One region of the Janthinobacterium sp. 78 genome, then DNA from elsewhere that is predicted to be linked to it. Evidence: predicted binding sites of a transcription regulator. Region 1 holds the regulator's gene; the other holds the start of a gene.
What was found. Region 1 encodes NrdR, which represses ribonucleotide reductase genes. Its sites were predicted from a motif close to CACNANATNTNGTG; they were not measured.
Positions count from the first base shown of each region.

Region 2: the regulator NrdR is predicted to act here: its motif matches at 1,812-1,825, upstream of C8C92_RS24975 (ribonucleoside-diphosphate reductase subunit alpha).

Region 1 covers NZ_QENT01000001.1:2,062,882-2,070,017, reverse strand. The annotation lists gene C8C92_RS09260 (PilC/PilY family type IV pilus protein) at 1-443, opposite strand, end outside; gene C8C92_RS09255 (PilX N-terminal domain-containing pilus assembly protein) at 440-1,024, opposite strand; gene C8C92_RS09250 (PilW family protein) at 1,109-2,077, opposite strand; gene pilV (type IV pilus modification protein PilV) at 2,074-2,661, opposite strand; gene nrdR (transcriptional regulator NrdR) at 2,878-3,342, opposite strand; gene glyA (serine hydroxymethyltransferase) at 3,486-4,730, opposite strand; ZMP/ZTP riboswitch at 4,842-4,966, opposite strand; gene ybgC (tol-pal system-associated acyl-CoA thioesterase) at 5,282-5,683, shown strand; gene tolQ (protein TolQ) at 5,731-6,420, shown strand; gene C8C92_RS09220 (ExbD/TolR family protein) at 6,436-6,876, shown strand; gene tolA (cell envelope integrity protein TolA) at 6,925-7,136, shown strand, end outside.
Region 2 covers NZ_QENT01000001.1:5,674,162-5,681,297, reverse strand. The annotation lists gene C8C92_RS28060 (sigma-54 dependent transcriptional regulator) at 32-1,087, shown strand; gene ampD (1,6-anhydro-N-acetylmuramyl-L-alanine amidase AmpD) at 1,087-1,698, shown strand; gene C8C92_RS24975 (ribonucleoside-diphosphate reductase subunit alpha) at 2,081-5,035, shown strand; gene C8C92_RS24970 (ribonucleotide-diphosphate reductase subunit beta) at 5,258-6,409, shown strand; gene C8C92_RS27675 (hypothetical protein) at 7,130-7,136, opposite strand, start outside.

The sequences.
Region 1 (7,136 bases):
ACCCGGTCGCCGCCCGTCAGCGCATAGCGGACGATATCGAGCATGCTGGCGCTGGCCCAGTTCAGAAAGTTGCCACTGAAACTATCGCCGCCGCAGCCGTGCAGCGCATCGGCCCGTTTCAACACGGAGAAATAAGCGGTCGCCACGCGCAAATCGGGCTGCATGACGCCATCCTTGCTGCGGTACGGATAGCTGTAGCACATGCGCGCATGGAAGTACCCCAGGTACTCGCGCTGCGGCGCATAGTCGCCGCCATGTGCGGCAGCGGCTGCCGCATGCGTGAGGGACAGGTTGAGCAGCAGATTCGGCGGCACCCTGGCGCCGTGCAAGCCCGCATCGGCCCGCGCCAGCGCCACCGTCGGCTGGGCCGCGACGGCACTACAAGCCAGGCAAGCCAGCAGCGTCAGGCAGACGGACCACAAAGCGAATGAGCAAGCCCTCATGGCCCCGCTCCCGCCGCCTCTTTGCGATAGTAGCTTTGCAGCACGACTTGCGTGCTTTCCTGCGCGCCAAAACCGATGGCCGTGATGCGGTACACATAGCTTTCCGTGGCCAGGCCGCCAGCCACTGCCGCCGCCTGCGCGCCGGGCGGATGAAACGGCAGCAGCTCGATCAGGTAGCGGGGCCGGCGCGACGGCAGGAAACCCTGCCCCGTCTGCATGACGGCGCCCGTGAACTGGCCATATGGCACCGTGCGGCTGCTCCCTTCGGCGCCATCGAGGTCCGTACTTAGCCAGAGTGCCGGCGCCTCCGGGGCTGCGGGCAGGCACAGGCCCAGTGCGCCTGCCTCGCCACAGCCGTCCGCGAACCCGGCCGCGCTGCCTGGTGCGAAGAGGCTGCTACGCCCCGGCGCACCGGGCAAGCCTTCGATATCGTTTTGCGCATCCACCAATGCCTCCTCCGCCGCCTGAAACGCGATCTGCCGATCGCGCTCGCCGCGTGCTGCCTTTTCGCCCTGCAAGGCCATCTGCGCCGCCGATATGCCCAGCAGCAAGATGATCACTAGCAGGCACAGCACATACACGAGGGTGGCGCCACCGTGACGTACCCGAGCTGCGCACCAAGGTTCGCAACAGCGCCCGCCCGCGCCAGCCATCGCGCCGCCCGCCTAGGCCGGCCCGTTGCGCAGCATGATGCTTGTCTGCACCAGTTGTCGCAGCCGCGAGCGCGTTGCTATGGGCAAGGCCGTGCGCGCGATGCGCACGCCCGTGTCGCCAGCGCCGTGCGCCTCGGCATACGCCTGGCCGAACAGGTCGAACTGCGCCGGCCCCAGGTCCGCCATCTTGTCCGCCTGGCCCGCTTCGCCATGCAACAGCAGCGCCACGCGCACGCCGGCCACGCGCTTCCAGTGCGTGCGGCGGTGCAAATCGCGCTGGCGCGCGGCCGCATCCGCACCCACCAGCACCAGCGCCACATCATAGGCGTCGAGCGCGCTGGCGTTGACATAGCGGTTCGCCACGCCGTCGGGTGGCGTATCCGTGTCGAGGCCATACAGCACCTGGAAACCGTCGACGCCGCGGATGATGGCGTCCGCACCCCAGCCGTTCGCGCCGCGGTATTTGCAGCGCAGTTCGCCTTCGCCATCGGCGCCCTGGGCCACATAGAAAATGCTCCAGCCCCGCTGCGCCTGCGTTTGCGCGGCGCCCACGCCGAAGCCGGCGCAGTTGAGCACGGAACCGTCGCCGCCCTCTTCCTTGCCGGCACCGTAATAGCGCAGGGCCAGCACGTCGCTGCCATGCAGGGCGCCGGGCAGCGCGCCGCTGATGCCCTCGCTGTTCTTGCCCAGGCTGTGCGCGTCGAGCCCGGCGATATTCGCGCTGTCGTGCGCGGCATGGGCGACGGGCGCGGCGCTACTGTCCCAATTGACATAGGCCGTCTGGCGCACGGCGCGGGCGATGGTGTCGAGCGCATAGCGGCCGTTATCATCCAGGCGCGCGCTGGCGGACTGGTCGCCATAACTGCCGCTGGCCGCCAGCAGCACGCTACTGGCCGCCAGCATCAGCAGCGCGCCCAGCGACAGGGCCACCAGCAATTCGACGAGGCTCATGCCGCGATGCCAGCGCAAGACCGTGTTCATGCGCCGCCTCCCAGCTGGAATGCCAGCCTGGGCAGCGACTCGCCTGCCGCATTCAAGGCCGGCGAGCCATCGGGCTGTCGGCCGCGCCAGCCCAGCTTGATGACGATGGGCGCGCCCTTGCCGCCGTTGCACGCCCACGGCAAGCCCTGGGCGGCGGCATCCCATGCAGGCGCGTCGCGGCAGATATGCAGGCGCGCGCCGGGCAAGGCCGCATGCAGTTGCTGCTTCCATTCGGCGATATCGAATTGCGCCAGTTCGGCCGCGCTGCAGGCGGCAGCACCGAGGCAGTCGGGCGCGCCACCGCCGGCTTCCGCGTCGTCCGCCGCCGCGTAGGCCACGTTCAGGTAGGGATTGCCCGTATCGGGGCCATTCATGAGTACGCTGTTCGCGCGCATGCGCTCGGCCATGCCGGCGGCCAGTTGCACGCCTGCCGACAATAGCGCCGACTCGTGGCGCGCGCGCAGGGAATGCAGTTGCAGGATGCTGGCGCCCAGCAAGCCCAGCGCCAACAGCAGCAGCGACACCAGCACCTCGACAAGGCTGCTGCCACCCGCAGGAAACATGGTGCGACCGCCATTGCGCATACGCTACTCCCTTCCGCAGACAGAGTCGCAAGAACAGGCGGCCCAGCTACACGATAGGCGCGCGCAAAAAAACGGGTCTGCGCTGGCGCAAACAGCACGGCGATAAGGTGAGAAGAACAGCGTAGGGATTGATCAGACCGCTTGCCAGGCGAACGTTGGCGTGGTGCACACGGGGCGCAGAACCGGCCCCGTTTTCAAGTTTTCAATAGGTGAGCGTCAGGGCTTGCTGCGCGCCTGGCCCACTTCGGCGATCGCATCCTGGAACTCGGCCAGGTCTTCGAAATTCTTGTAGACGGAGGCGAAGCGGATGTAGGCGATCTTGTCGAGGCGCTTGAGTTCTTGCATGACGAGCTCGCCGATATAGCCGGAATCGACTTCGCGCAAGCCGCTGGTCAGCAATTTTTCCTGGATGGAGGCGATGGCCGTATCCACGGAGGCGGCCGCGACGGGACGCTTGCGCAAGGCCAGCATCAAACTGCCGCGCAACTTATCCGCAGCGAACTCCGTCCGGCTGCCATTCTTTTTGACGACGGCCGGCATGATAAGTTCAATGCGCTCGTAGGTGGTAAAACGCTTGTCGCATTTGCCGCAGCGGCGGCGGCGCCGAATGGCATCCCCTTCCTCCGATACGCGCGTATCGAGAACCTGGGTGTCGCCGTGCTGGCAAAATGGACATTTCATGGGCTGGCTACAACTTTATAGTAATAATTACGGGAAATCGCCGCCCTTGTACAAAGGGCGCCCGAATCACTCCGGGCGCCCTTGGGCACGAAGGAATGTGTCATACAGAATCTTACTCTGTATGACACATTCTGGACAAATAATTATGCGTACACAGGATGCGCGTCGGCCAGCACTTTCACGGCCGCTTTCACGCGCTCGATGGTGGCGGCGTCATGCGGATTGTCCAGCACGTCGGCGATCAGGTTGCCCACTTCTTCCGCTTGCGCTTCCTTGAAACCGCGCGTCGTCATCGCCGGGCTGCCCAGGCGGATGCCCGAGGTGACGAAAGGTTTTTGCGGGTCGTTCGGGATGCCGTTCTTGTTGCAGGTGATGTGCGCGGAACCGAGGATGGCTTCGGCTTCCTTGCCCGTCAGGTTCTTGGCGCGCAGGTCGACCAGCATGACGTGCGATTCGGTGCCGCCGGAAACGATGCGCAAGCCGCGCTTGATCAGGGTTTTCGCCAGCACGTCGGCGTTCTTGACCACTTGCTTCTGGTATTCGACGAATTCCGGGCTCAGCGCTTCCTTGAAGGCGACGGCCTTGCCGGCGATCACGTGCATCAGCGGGCCGCCCTGGATACCGGGGAAGATGGCCGAGTTGATGGCTTTTTCGTGTTCGGCCTTCATCAGGATGATGCCGCCACGGGGGCCGCGCAACGATTTGTGCGTGGTCGAGGTGACGAAGTCGGCGAACGGCACCGGGTTCGGGTACAGGCCGGCGGCGATCAGGCCGGCGTAGTGAGCCATGTCGACCATGAAGTAGGCGCCCACTTCCTTGGCGATCTTGCCGAAGCGTTCGAAGTCGATCTTTTTCGAGAACGCCGACGCGCCGGCGATGATCAGCTTTGGCTTGCGTTCGCGGGCCAGGCGTTCCATTGCCTCGTAATCGATGTCTTCTTCCGCCGTCAAGCCATACGACACGACGTCGAACCATTTGCCGGACATGTTCAGCGGCATGCCGTGGGTCAGGTGGCCGCCTTCGGCCAGCGACATACCCATGATCAGGTCGCCTGGTTTCAGCATGGCAAAGAACACGCCCTGGTTCGCCTGCGAGCCGGAGTTCGGCTGCACGTTCGCGCATTCGGCGCCGAACAGCTGTTTCACGCGGTCGATGGCCAGTTGCTCGGCCACATCGACGTATTCGCAGCCACCGTAGTAACGTTTGCCTGGATAACCTTCGGCATATTTATTCGTCAGCTGCGAGCCTTGCGCTTCCATTACGGCTGGCGAGGTGTAGTTCTCCGACGCGATCAGTTCGATGTGGTCGTGCTGGCGCGTGTTCTCTTTTTGAATGACGGCGAACAATTCAGGATCGACGTTGGCGAGGGTGTGATCTTTTGCAAACATGTAAAAACTCCAAGTATGAGGGTGCTTGTACTGGCAGGTTGGATCGAATGAGGGGAGCCGGCGTTAAGTGAATAACAACATTGGACAGGCAGCCTCTTCGTGCTTTTCCATAGTGGCTACCCAGGCGAACGGCTGATGAAAAATCTCACGTTTCCCGGTGGGTGCCCACCTTTCGCCGGTTTGCCGATCGCCATCCAGGGAGATCGCCCGACTTTTCGCCAGTCACGTGAGACGTAATGGAAATCAAATTGTAAGTTAAGTGCCCAAATTGAGCAAGGAATGCAACCGTGCGGCTATAATCGCGGCGCGCCATCGCAGCCCGGGCATGGCCACAGGCCGCCCCGCAGCATGGCTGCGGCTCTTAAGCTGAACGTAAACCTGGCTGCGGCATGTAAGCGTATGTTACGAAGCTTGCCATTGCGCCCCCCGGATTTACAATGCTGCGGTGCAACTTATATGCAGCTTTTGCATGGCTTTCCAGCAAGCGCCCACAGTCACAAGAAGAAAAATCGCGTAAAATGTTGCTCAATCTCACTACTGGCGCAATAAACATGCCTTCAGTCTTTACCTGGAACGTACGTGTCTACTATGAAGACACCGACGCCGGCGGCATCGTCTATTACGCAAATTACCTGAAATTCTTCGAACGCGCGCGTACCGAATGGCTGCGCGCCATCGACGTGGGCCAGCAGGAATTGCTGGAACAACACGACGCGATGTTCGTTGTCAAAAGCGTCAACGCCGACTATCATGCGCCAGCCAGGCTCGATGACACGGTAAGATTAACCTTAAGCATAGAAAAAATGGGGCGCGCCTCCATCGTTTTCCTGCAACAAGCCTGGTGCGGCGACCGCCTGCTGAACACGGCCCGCGTCAAGATCGGCTGCGTCGACTCGGCATTGCGCCCGCGCGCCGTGCCTGATGCAGTGGCGGCCCGCATGCGCGCTGCCTGAGCCCTACCGCCACCCCCCGGACAATTCACCCAACAGACTGCCAGCCAATGAACGTTACACAAGATCTTTCTTTCCTCGCGCTCATCTCCAATGCCCATTTGATCGTGCAACTGATCATGGCCCTGCTGCTGCTGATTTCCCTGACCAGCTGGACTTACATTTTCCGCAAGATGTTTGCCGTGCGCCAGGCGCGCAAGCAAACCATCGAATTTGAACGCAGCTTCTGGGCCGGCGGCAACCTGCATGCGCTGCATCAAAGCGCCAGCGGCAACCGCGACCAGAGCGGCGCGCTGGCCCGCATCTTCGATGCCGGCATGGGCGAATTCATCAAGGGCAAGGCATCCTACGGTTCGCGCGAAGCGCTGGACGTGGGCGCCGTGCTCGACGGCGCACGCCGCGCCATGCGCGCGGCCTTCCAGCGTGAAATGGACGTACTCGAATCGCACCTGGCCTTCCTCGCCTCCGTCGGCTCCGTCTCGCCCTACATCGGCTTGCTCGGTACCGTCTGGGGCATCATGAACGCCTTCCGCGGCCTGGCCAACGTGCAGCAAGCCACCCTGGCCGCCGTCGCGCCCGGCATTGCCGAAGCGCTCATCGCCACCGCCATCGGCCTGTTCGCGGCCATTCCCGCCGTCGTCGCCTACAACCGCTTTTCGCATGACATCGACCGCCTGGCGATCCGCTTCGAGAGCTTCGTCGAGGAATTCTCCAACATCTTGCAGCGCCAGTCGCGCTAAAAGGGAGCAAGGTCCATGGGTTCCTCATTCAATAGCGGCGGCATGCGCGGTGGCCGTGGCCGCAAGTTCAAGTCCGAAATCAACGTCGTGCCGTATATCGACGTGATGCTGGTGCTGCTGATCATTTTCATGGTGATGCCATCGTCGAACAATCCCAGCGTGGTGAACCTGCCCAACGCGGAACGCTCGGCGAAACCGCCCGATGACTATATTCAGATCGTGCTGAAACCGAATGGTTCGCTGTCGATCGGCGTCATCGGCAAGGAACAGTTGTCGCCGGAAACGGAACCGAACCGCGACGCCCTGCTGCGCAAGCTGCGCGGCTTGCACGAGAGCAATCCCGACTATCCCGTGATGATCGCGGGCGACAAGGAAAGCAAGTACGACGATGTGATCCAGCTCATTTCGGAAGCGAAAAAGATGGGCATTACCAGAGTCGGCCTGGCCACCAAGTAAGCGCATTACCCTGTTTCCAGACTTGACCGTTTTTAGATAGACTAGACTTTGCAGACCAAACAAATCGACCATGTACTCGGCAAGCCTTACAGCGTGCCGCGCGAACGCAGCCGCTGGCCCTCGCTGGGCCTGGCGCTGGCGATGCACCTTGGCCTGCTGTTTTTCCTGTGGGTGGGCGTACACTGGCAAAATACGGAACCTGTCGCCGTCGAAGCGGAAGTGTGGGACCTGAAAGTGCAGACGGCCGCGCCGCCGCCCGA
Region 2 (7,136 bases), 3.6 Mb from region 1:
TCGTCGCCGCCATTGCAGAAAGGCGCGTCCCATGTCCAGTCCCCGCCCCAGCCCGCATACCGTGACCGCCGCCGGCATGCCACCGGCGCCGCAACTGAGCGGCAATTCGCTGCCCATGCAGGCGCTGCGCGCGCAGATCGGCCGCATCGCCCGCTGTGGCGCGCCGGTGGCCATCCGCGGCGAATCGGGCACGGGCAAGGAATTGGCGGCGCGCGCCATCCATGCGCAGGGCGCGCGCGCCAGCTTCCCGTTTATCGCCGTCAACTGCGGCGCGATTCCCGAAGCGCTGATGGAAGCCGAATTCTTCGGCTGCCGCCAGGGCGCCTATACGGGGGCGCATGAGCGCCAGGGATTGTTCCAGGCGGCCCATGGCGGCAGTTTGCTGCTCGATGAAGTCGACGATCTGCCGCTGGCCATGCAGGTCAAGCTGTTGCGCGTGCTGCAGGAGCGGCGCGTGCGCAAGCTGGGCGGTAGTACTGACGAGGCCGTCGACGTGCGCATCCTGTGCGCCAGCCAGCATGGCCTGGCGCGCGGTGTGGCCGCCGGCACGTTTCGCCAGGATCTGTTTTACCGCCTCCATGTGATCGAGCTGGCGCTGCCGCCATTGCGCGAGCGGCGCGGCGATCTGCAGGTATTATGTGAGGTGATCCTGGCGCGTCTGGCGCCACGCCAGGCCGTGAGCCTGGCGCCGCCGGTGCTGGCGGCTTTGGCCGCGTATGCGTTTCCCGGCAATGTGCGCGAACTGGAAAACCTGCTGGAGCGGGCATTGGCCTTTGCCGACGGCGGCGTGATTGCACTCGACGCGCTGGCCTTGCCGTCCGCGGCGGGCAGCATGCCGCTGCAGGCGCCGCCGGCATTGCCGGACTTGCCGGAGCGGCAACTGTGCCTGCCCGGCATGGCGGCATATGGCGTGCCGCCCGCTTTGCCGCTGGACATGTATTTACGCCAGGCCGAGCGCGACATGATCATGCAGGCGCTGGTGCAGGCGCGCTATCACCGCGCACGGGCGGCGCGCCAGCTGGGCCTGAGCGTGCGCCAGCTGCGTTACCGCATGCAGAAATTGACGATACAGGAAGCGTTATCTTGATGACAGCATGGACGATAGATGAAGACGGCTGGTGCGACGGCGCGCTGCGCTATGACTCCCAATACCACGATGCGCGCCCGGACGGTGCGCAAGTCGATTTGCTGGTGGTCCATAACATCAGCTTGCCGGGCGGCCACTTCGGTGGACCGCATGTGTCGGACTTGTTTACCGGCCGGGTAGACTATAATGCCGATCCTTCTTTCGCCGACCTGCGTGGCTTGCAGGTGTCGGCGCACTTTTTTGTGCGGCGCGATGGTGCTCTGTTGCAATATGTTTCTACTGATCAACGTGCCTGGCATGCGGGCGCGTCCACGTTCGAAGGGCGCCCGCAGTGCAATGGCTATTCCATCGGTGTCGAAATGGAGGGCACGGACTTTGTCCCCTTCCAGCCGCAGCAATACCGCGTGCTGGCGGCGCTGACGGCGGCGCTGGTGACGCGCTACGGGCTGTCCCAGGTGCGCGGCCACGCGCATATTGCGCCGGGGCGGAAGACGGATCCGGGGCCGTTTTTTGACTGGTGTTTTTATCAAAAATGCTGGCTGGAAACTATGCGCGGGCAGCCTGCGTTAGCGCTTACTACGCGGGGATTGGGCTTTCCATCCGTGCCCTGAAAAGTCAACCGAAATCGTATATGAAAATACAAAAAATTACGCTGGCGGATGCCGGAAAACTATTGCATCGCCTTTCGATGGGCACTACAATTAGTACATAACTTGGATTTAAAGACTATATGTAGTGCCATCACAGACATTTTCAGAATTATTACCAAAGCTACCCTGTTTGTTGATATGGCAACGGGAACTGGCGTTTCATCACCCTTGATCGTGTTTCGCGCCAGCCGGGCTGTACAGGTTGGCCGTCTGATTTTCGGCTGTATATTATTTATTATCTAGCAACAAATACCTGAAGAAACCCTGACCATCGGGCGTTCTATTCAACAACACACGCGGCAGCAAAACTGCAGGCTGACTTTAGCTGACAACGGGAGCTTCAATGCAATCACCACAAGATATTTCCATCCATCCAACGCCAGTATCGCCAGCGCCAGGCGCGGCCAATAGCGTGGCGAGCACCGGCGCGGCATTGGGCGACTATCGCATCATCCGCCGCAACGGCGCGGTGGTGGCATTTGAGCCTTCGAAGATCGCCATCGCCATGACCAAGGCGTTTTTGGCCGTTAACGGCGGCCAGGGCGCCGCTTCGGCACGCGTCCGCGAACTGGTGGAGCAACTGACCGACGGCGTCGTCGCCGCGCTGGTGCGCCGCCATCCGGGTGGCGGCACCTTCCATATCGAAGACGTGCAAGACCAGGTGGAACTGTCGCTGATGCGTTCGGGCGAGCACGATGTGGCGCGTGCCTACGTGCTGTACCGCGCCAAGCACATGGAAGAGCGCCGCTTGCAGAAGGAGGCGCTGGGCGCTTCCGCGCAAGTGACCGCACCCCAACTGAACGTCACTGACAACGGCGTGCGCCGCCTGCTGAACATGCAGGAAGTGCGCGACCTGATCAACGCCGCCTGCGCCGGCCTGGAAAAGCACGTCGATGCCGACGCCATCCTGGCGGAAACGGTGAAGAACCTGTACGACGGCGTGCCCGTCGAAGAGCTGCACAAGTCGGCCATCCTGGCGGCGCGCGCGCTGATGGAAAAAGATCCGGCCTACAGCCAGGTCACGGCCCGCATCCTGCTGCACACGGTGCGCAAGGAAGTGTTCGGCAAGGAAGTGCCGCAAGCGGCCGCTGCCGCCGAGTACCTGACGTATTTCCCGCAATATATCGCCAAGGGCATCGCCAACGATCTGCTGAACCCGGTACTTGCCAGTTTCGACCTGGAACGCCTGGCCAAGGCCATCGTTGCCGACCGCGACTTGCAATTCGGCTACATCGGCCTGCAAACGCTGTATGACCGCTACTTCCTGCACATCCATGACGTGCGCATCGAAATGCCGCAGGCGTTCTACATGCGCGTGGCCATGGGCCTGTCGCTGAACGAAGCGGACCGCGAAGCGCGCACCATCGAGTTCTACAATCTGCTGTCCTCGTTCGACTTCATGAGCTCGACGCCGACCCTGTTCAACTCGGGCACCCTGCGCTCGCAGCTGTCGTCGTGCTACCTGAGCACCGTCTCGGACGACCTGGAAGGCATCTACGACGCCATCAAGGACAACGCGCTGCTGGCCAAGTACGCCGGCGGCCTGGGTAACGACTGGACGCCAGTGCGCGCCCTGGGCGCCCACATCAAGGGCACCAACGGCAAGTCGCAAGGCGTGGTGCCGTTCCTGAAAGTGGTCAACGACACGGCCGTGGCAGTCAACCAGGGCGGCAAGCGCAAGGGCGCCGTCTGCGCCTACCTGGAAACCTGGCACATGGACATCGAGGAATTCCTCGACCTGCGCAAGAACACGGGCGACGACCGCCGCCGCACGCACGACATGAACACGGCGAACTGGATTCCCGACATGTTCATGAAGCGCGTCATGGAAAAAGGCGAGTGGACCCTGTTCTCGCCATCCGAAACGCCAGATTTGCACGACCTGGTCGGCAAGGCCTTTGAAAAGGCTTACCTGGGCTACGAAGCCAAGGCCGCCGCCGGCGAAATCCGTTCGTTCAAGAAAATCGCCGCGCTGGACCTGTGGCGCAAGATGCTGTCGATGCTGTTTGAAACGGGCCACCCATGGATCACGTTCAAGGATCCTTGCAACATCCGCAGCCCGCAGTCGCACGTCGGCGTCGTCCACAGCTCGAACCTGTGCACGGAAATCACGCTGAATACGGGCCCTGACGAAATCGCCGTCTGCAACCTCGGTTCCGTGAACATGCCGGCGCACATGAAGGAAGGCAAGCTCGATCACGTCAAGCTGGCCAAGACCGTGCGCACCGCCATGCGCATGCTCGACAACGTCATCGACATCAATTACTACGCCGTCGAGAAGGCGCGCAATTCGAACATGCGCCACCGTCCGGTCGGCATGGGCGTGATGGGCTTCCAGGACTGCCTGCACATGATGCGCATCCCGTTCGCTTCGGACGCCGCCGTCAGCTTCGCCGATACCTCGATGGAAGCGGTGTGCTACTACGCCTACCTGGCGTCGACGGAACTGGCCGAAGAACGCGGCCGCTATGAATCGTATGCCGGTTCGCTGTGGGACCGTGGCATCCTGCCGCAGGACTCGGTCAAACTGTTGGCCGAAGAGCGCGGCGGCTACCTGGAAGTCGATTCCTCGTCGGCCATGGACTGGACCCCGGTGCGCGAACGCATCGCCAAGTTCGGCATGCGCAACTCGAACTGCGTGGCGATCGCCCCGACGGCGACGATTTCGAACATCATCGGCGTATCGGCCTGTATCGAGCCGACGTTCCAGAACCTGTATGTGAAATCGAATCTGTCGGGCGAATTCACCGAGATCAACGGCTACCTGGTGCGCGACCTGAAGGCGCGCGACCTGTGGGATGAAGTCATGATCTCCGACCTGAAGTACTTCGACGGTTCGCTGGTGAAGATCGACCGCATCCCGCAAGACTTGCGCGACATCTACGCCACCGCCTTTGAAGTGTCGCCAAGCTGGCTGGTGGAAGCGGCTTCGCGTCGCCAGAAGTGGATCGACCAGGCCCAGTCGCTGAACATCTACATGGCTGGCGCGTCGGGCAAGAAGCTCGACGAGACCTACAAGCTGGCATGGCTGCGTGGCCTGAAAACCACCTACTACCTGCGTACCATCGCCGCTACCCACATGGAGAAATCGACCTCCAAGACGGGTGCCCTGAACGCCGTGGCAGTCGATGGCGGCATGTCGGCCAGCGCCCAGAGCGCACAGGCAGCGATCGTGGCGGCAGCCGCTGCCGCCGTGGTGGCACCCGTGGTGGCAGCTGCAGCGGACGACGCCGATGGCGAAGCCTGCTACCTGCGTCCGGGAGATGACGGTTTCGAAGAATGCGAAGCCTGCCAGTAAAAACCTGCTGCGCAGCCCCCTCTCGGGTTCTGTGTTGCTCACCGTACTAAAGTACGGCTGCGCTACTCGACCCGATATCGGGCTTGCTCGCGACGGTTTTTAAAAATTTTAGTTGTCAGTCCAGCGCTGCTGGGCTGATTCAATGTTGTTAATGTCCGCATTGTCCGATTCAACGGGCCTGTTGCGGATCGCCGGCTCGCCGGCATGGAAAGGAAGAAGATTATGTCGTTGTCCTGGGATGATGAAACCACGTCGGCAGCTGTGCCGCGTCCGGCGCAGCAAGCGCCATTGGGAAATACCGAATTGAACCTGCCGGCCGGTGCCGAACCGTCCGAAGCGAACGCCGAGCAAGTGGCGCGCCGCGTGAATGCCGACGACAAGCGCATCATCAACGGCAAGACGGACGTCAACCAGCTGGTGCCGTTCAAGTACAAGTGGGCGTGGGACAAATACCTGGCCGGCTGCGCCAACCACTGGATGCCGCAGGAAGTGAACATGCAGCGTGATATCGAGCTGTGGAAAAACCCGAACGGCCTGACGGACGACGAGCGCCGCCTGGTCAAGCGCAACCTGGGCTTCTTCGTGACGGCCGACTCGCTGGCCGCCAACAACATCGTGCTGGGCACCTACCGCCACATCACGGCGCCGGAATGCCGCCAGTACCTGCTGCGTCAGGCGTTCGAGGAAGCGATCCACACGCACGCCTACCAGTACATCGTGGAATCCCTGGGCCTGGACGAAGGCGAGATCTTCAACGCCTACAACGAAGTCAAGTCGATCCGCGACAAGGATGAATTCCTGATCCCGTTCATCAACACCCTGACCGACCCGGCATTTACCACCGGCACAGTGGAAAACGACCAGAAGCTGCTGAAATCCCTGATCGTGTTTGCCTGCCTGATGGAAGGCCTGTTCTTCTACGTCGGCTTCACGCAGATCCTGGCGCTGGGCCGCCAGAACAAGATGATGGGCGCTGCCGAGCAGTACCAGTACATCCTGCGCGACGAATCGATGCACTGCAACTTCGGCATCGACTTGATCAACACGATCAAGATGGAAAACCCGCAGCTGTGGACGGCCGAATTCCGCGAAGAGATCAAAGTGCTGTTCATGCAAGCCGTGGAGCTGGAATACGCGTACGCGGAAGACACCATGCCACGCGGCGTGCTGGGTCTGAACGCACCGATGTTCAAGGGCTATCTGCGCTTCATCGCCAACCGCCGCGCGCAGCAGATCGGCCTCGAGCCGCTGTTCGCGCAAGAGGAAAATCCATTCCCGTGGATGAGCGAAATGATCGACATGAAGAAGGAACGCAACTTCTTCGAGACGCGCGTGACCGAGTACCAAACGGGTGGTGCGCTGAACTGGGAATAATCCTTTTTCAGGCTACGCCAGGAAGCGCCGTCCTCGTGACGGCGCTTTTTTTTTCGCGTGCATGGCGGTGGAAAAATGCATGCTTTATTCAGCGCTGCGACGAGGCTTGCGCGAGGATTTTCGCCTGCTGCGAAGGGGCGCATGGCGGGTCCCAAAAATCATTTCAGGAGACGCTGGCGGCGGCATTTGCCGCGCGATTGTGCGATAGCACGCGTAACGTGCAAAAAAGCGGGTGAAAACGTGTCGTGCCGGTTGCGCATTGACAAGGTTTTCGTGTACTTTATGAGATTGCAAATGCGAGCGTTAGAATGCGGGGTTTTTTAACCAGCGCGGTAGCAAAAAAAGCTCGCAAAACAGGGATACAGATTTACACGGATATGCACAAAACCACACCGTTTTCGTCTGCCGCCGTGCCCGAATTTTTTCAGGCATGGCGGTTTTTTATTTGACGCATGGGTGTTGTGGCGAGCGCGATGCGAGGAGCGAAAAAACGCACGGCATCGAAAACGAATGACCGAATTCAGACTTTGCCACCAGCTGCGAGATAAAGCAGGGTGGCACCGACGATGGCTGAAGTGCTGCAAACGTGAGGAGTTGCAGCAGTTCAGCTGGTGCCGAATTCATTAGCGCAAACGACCGTTTGTGCCGATGAATAATTCGCCTGGCCTATCCCTGTGGTGGGTCGGACGGGTTTAAATCTTGTAGCTTAAATTTCTCATCTCAGATG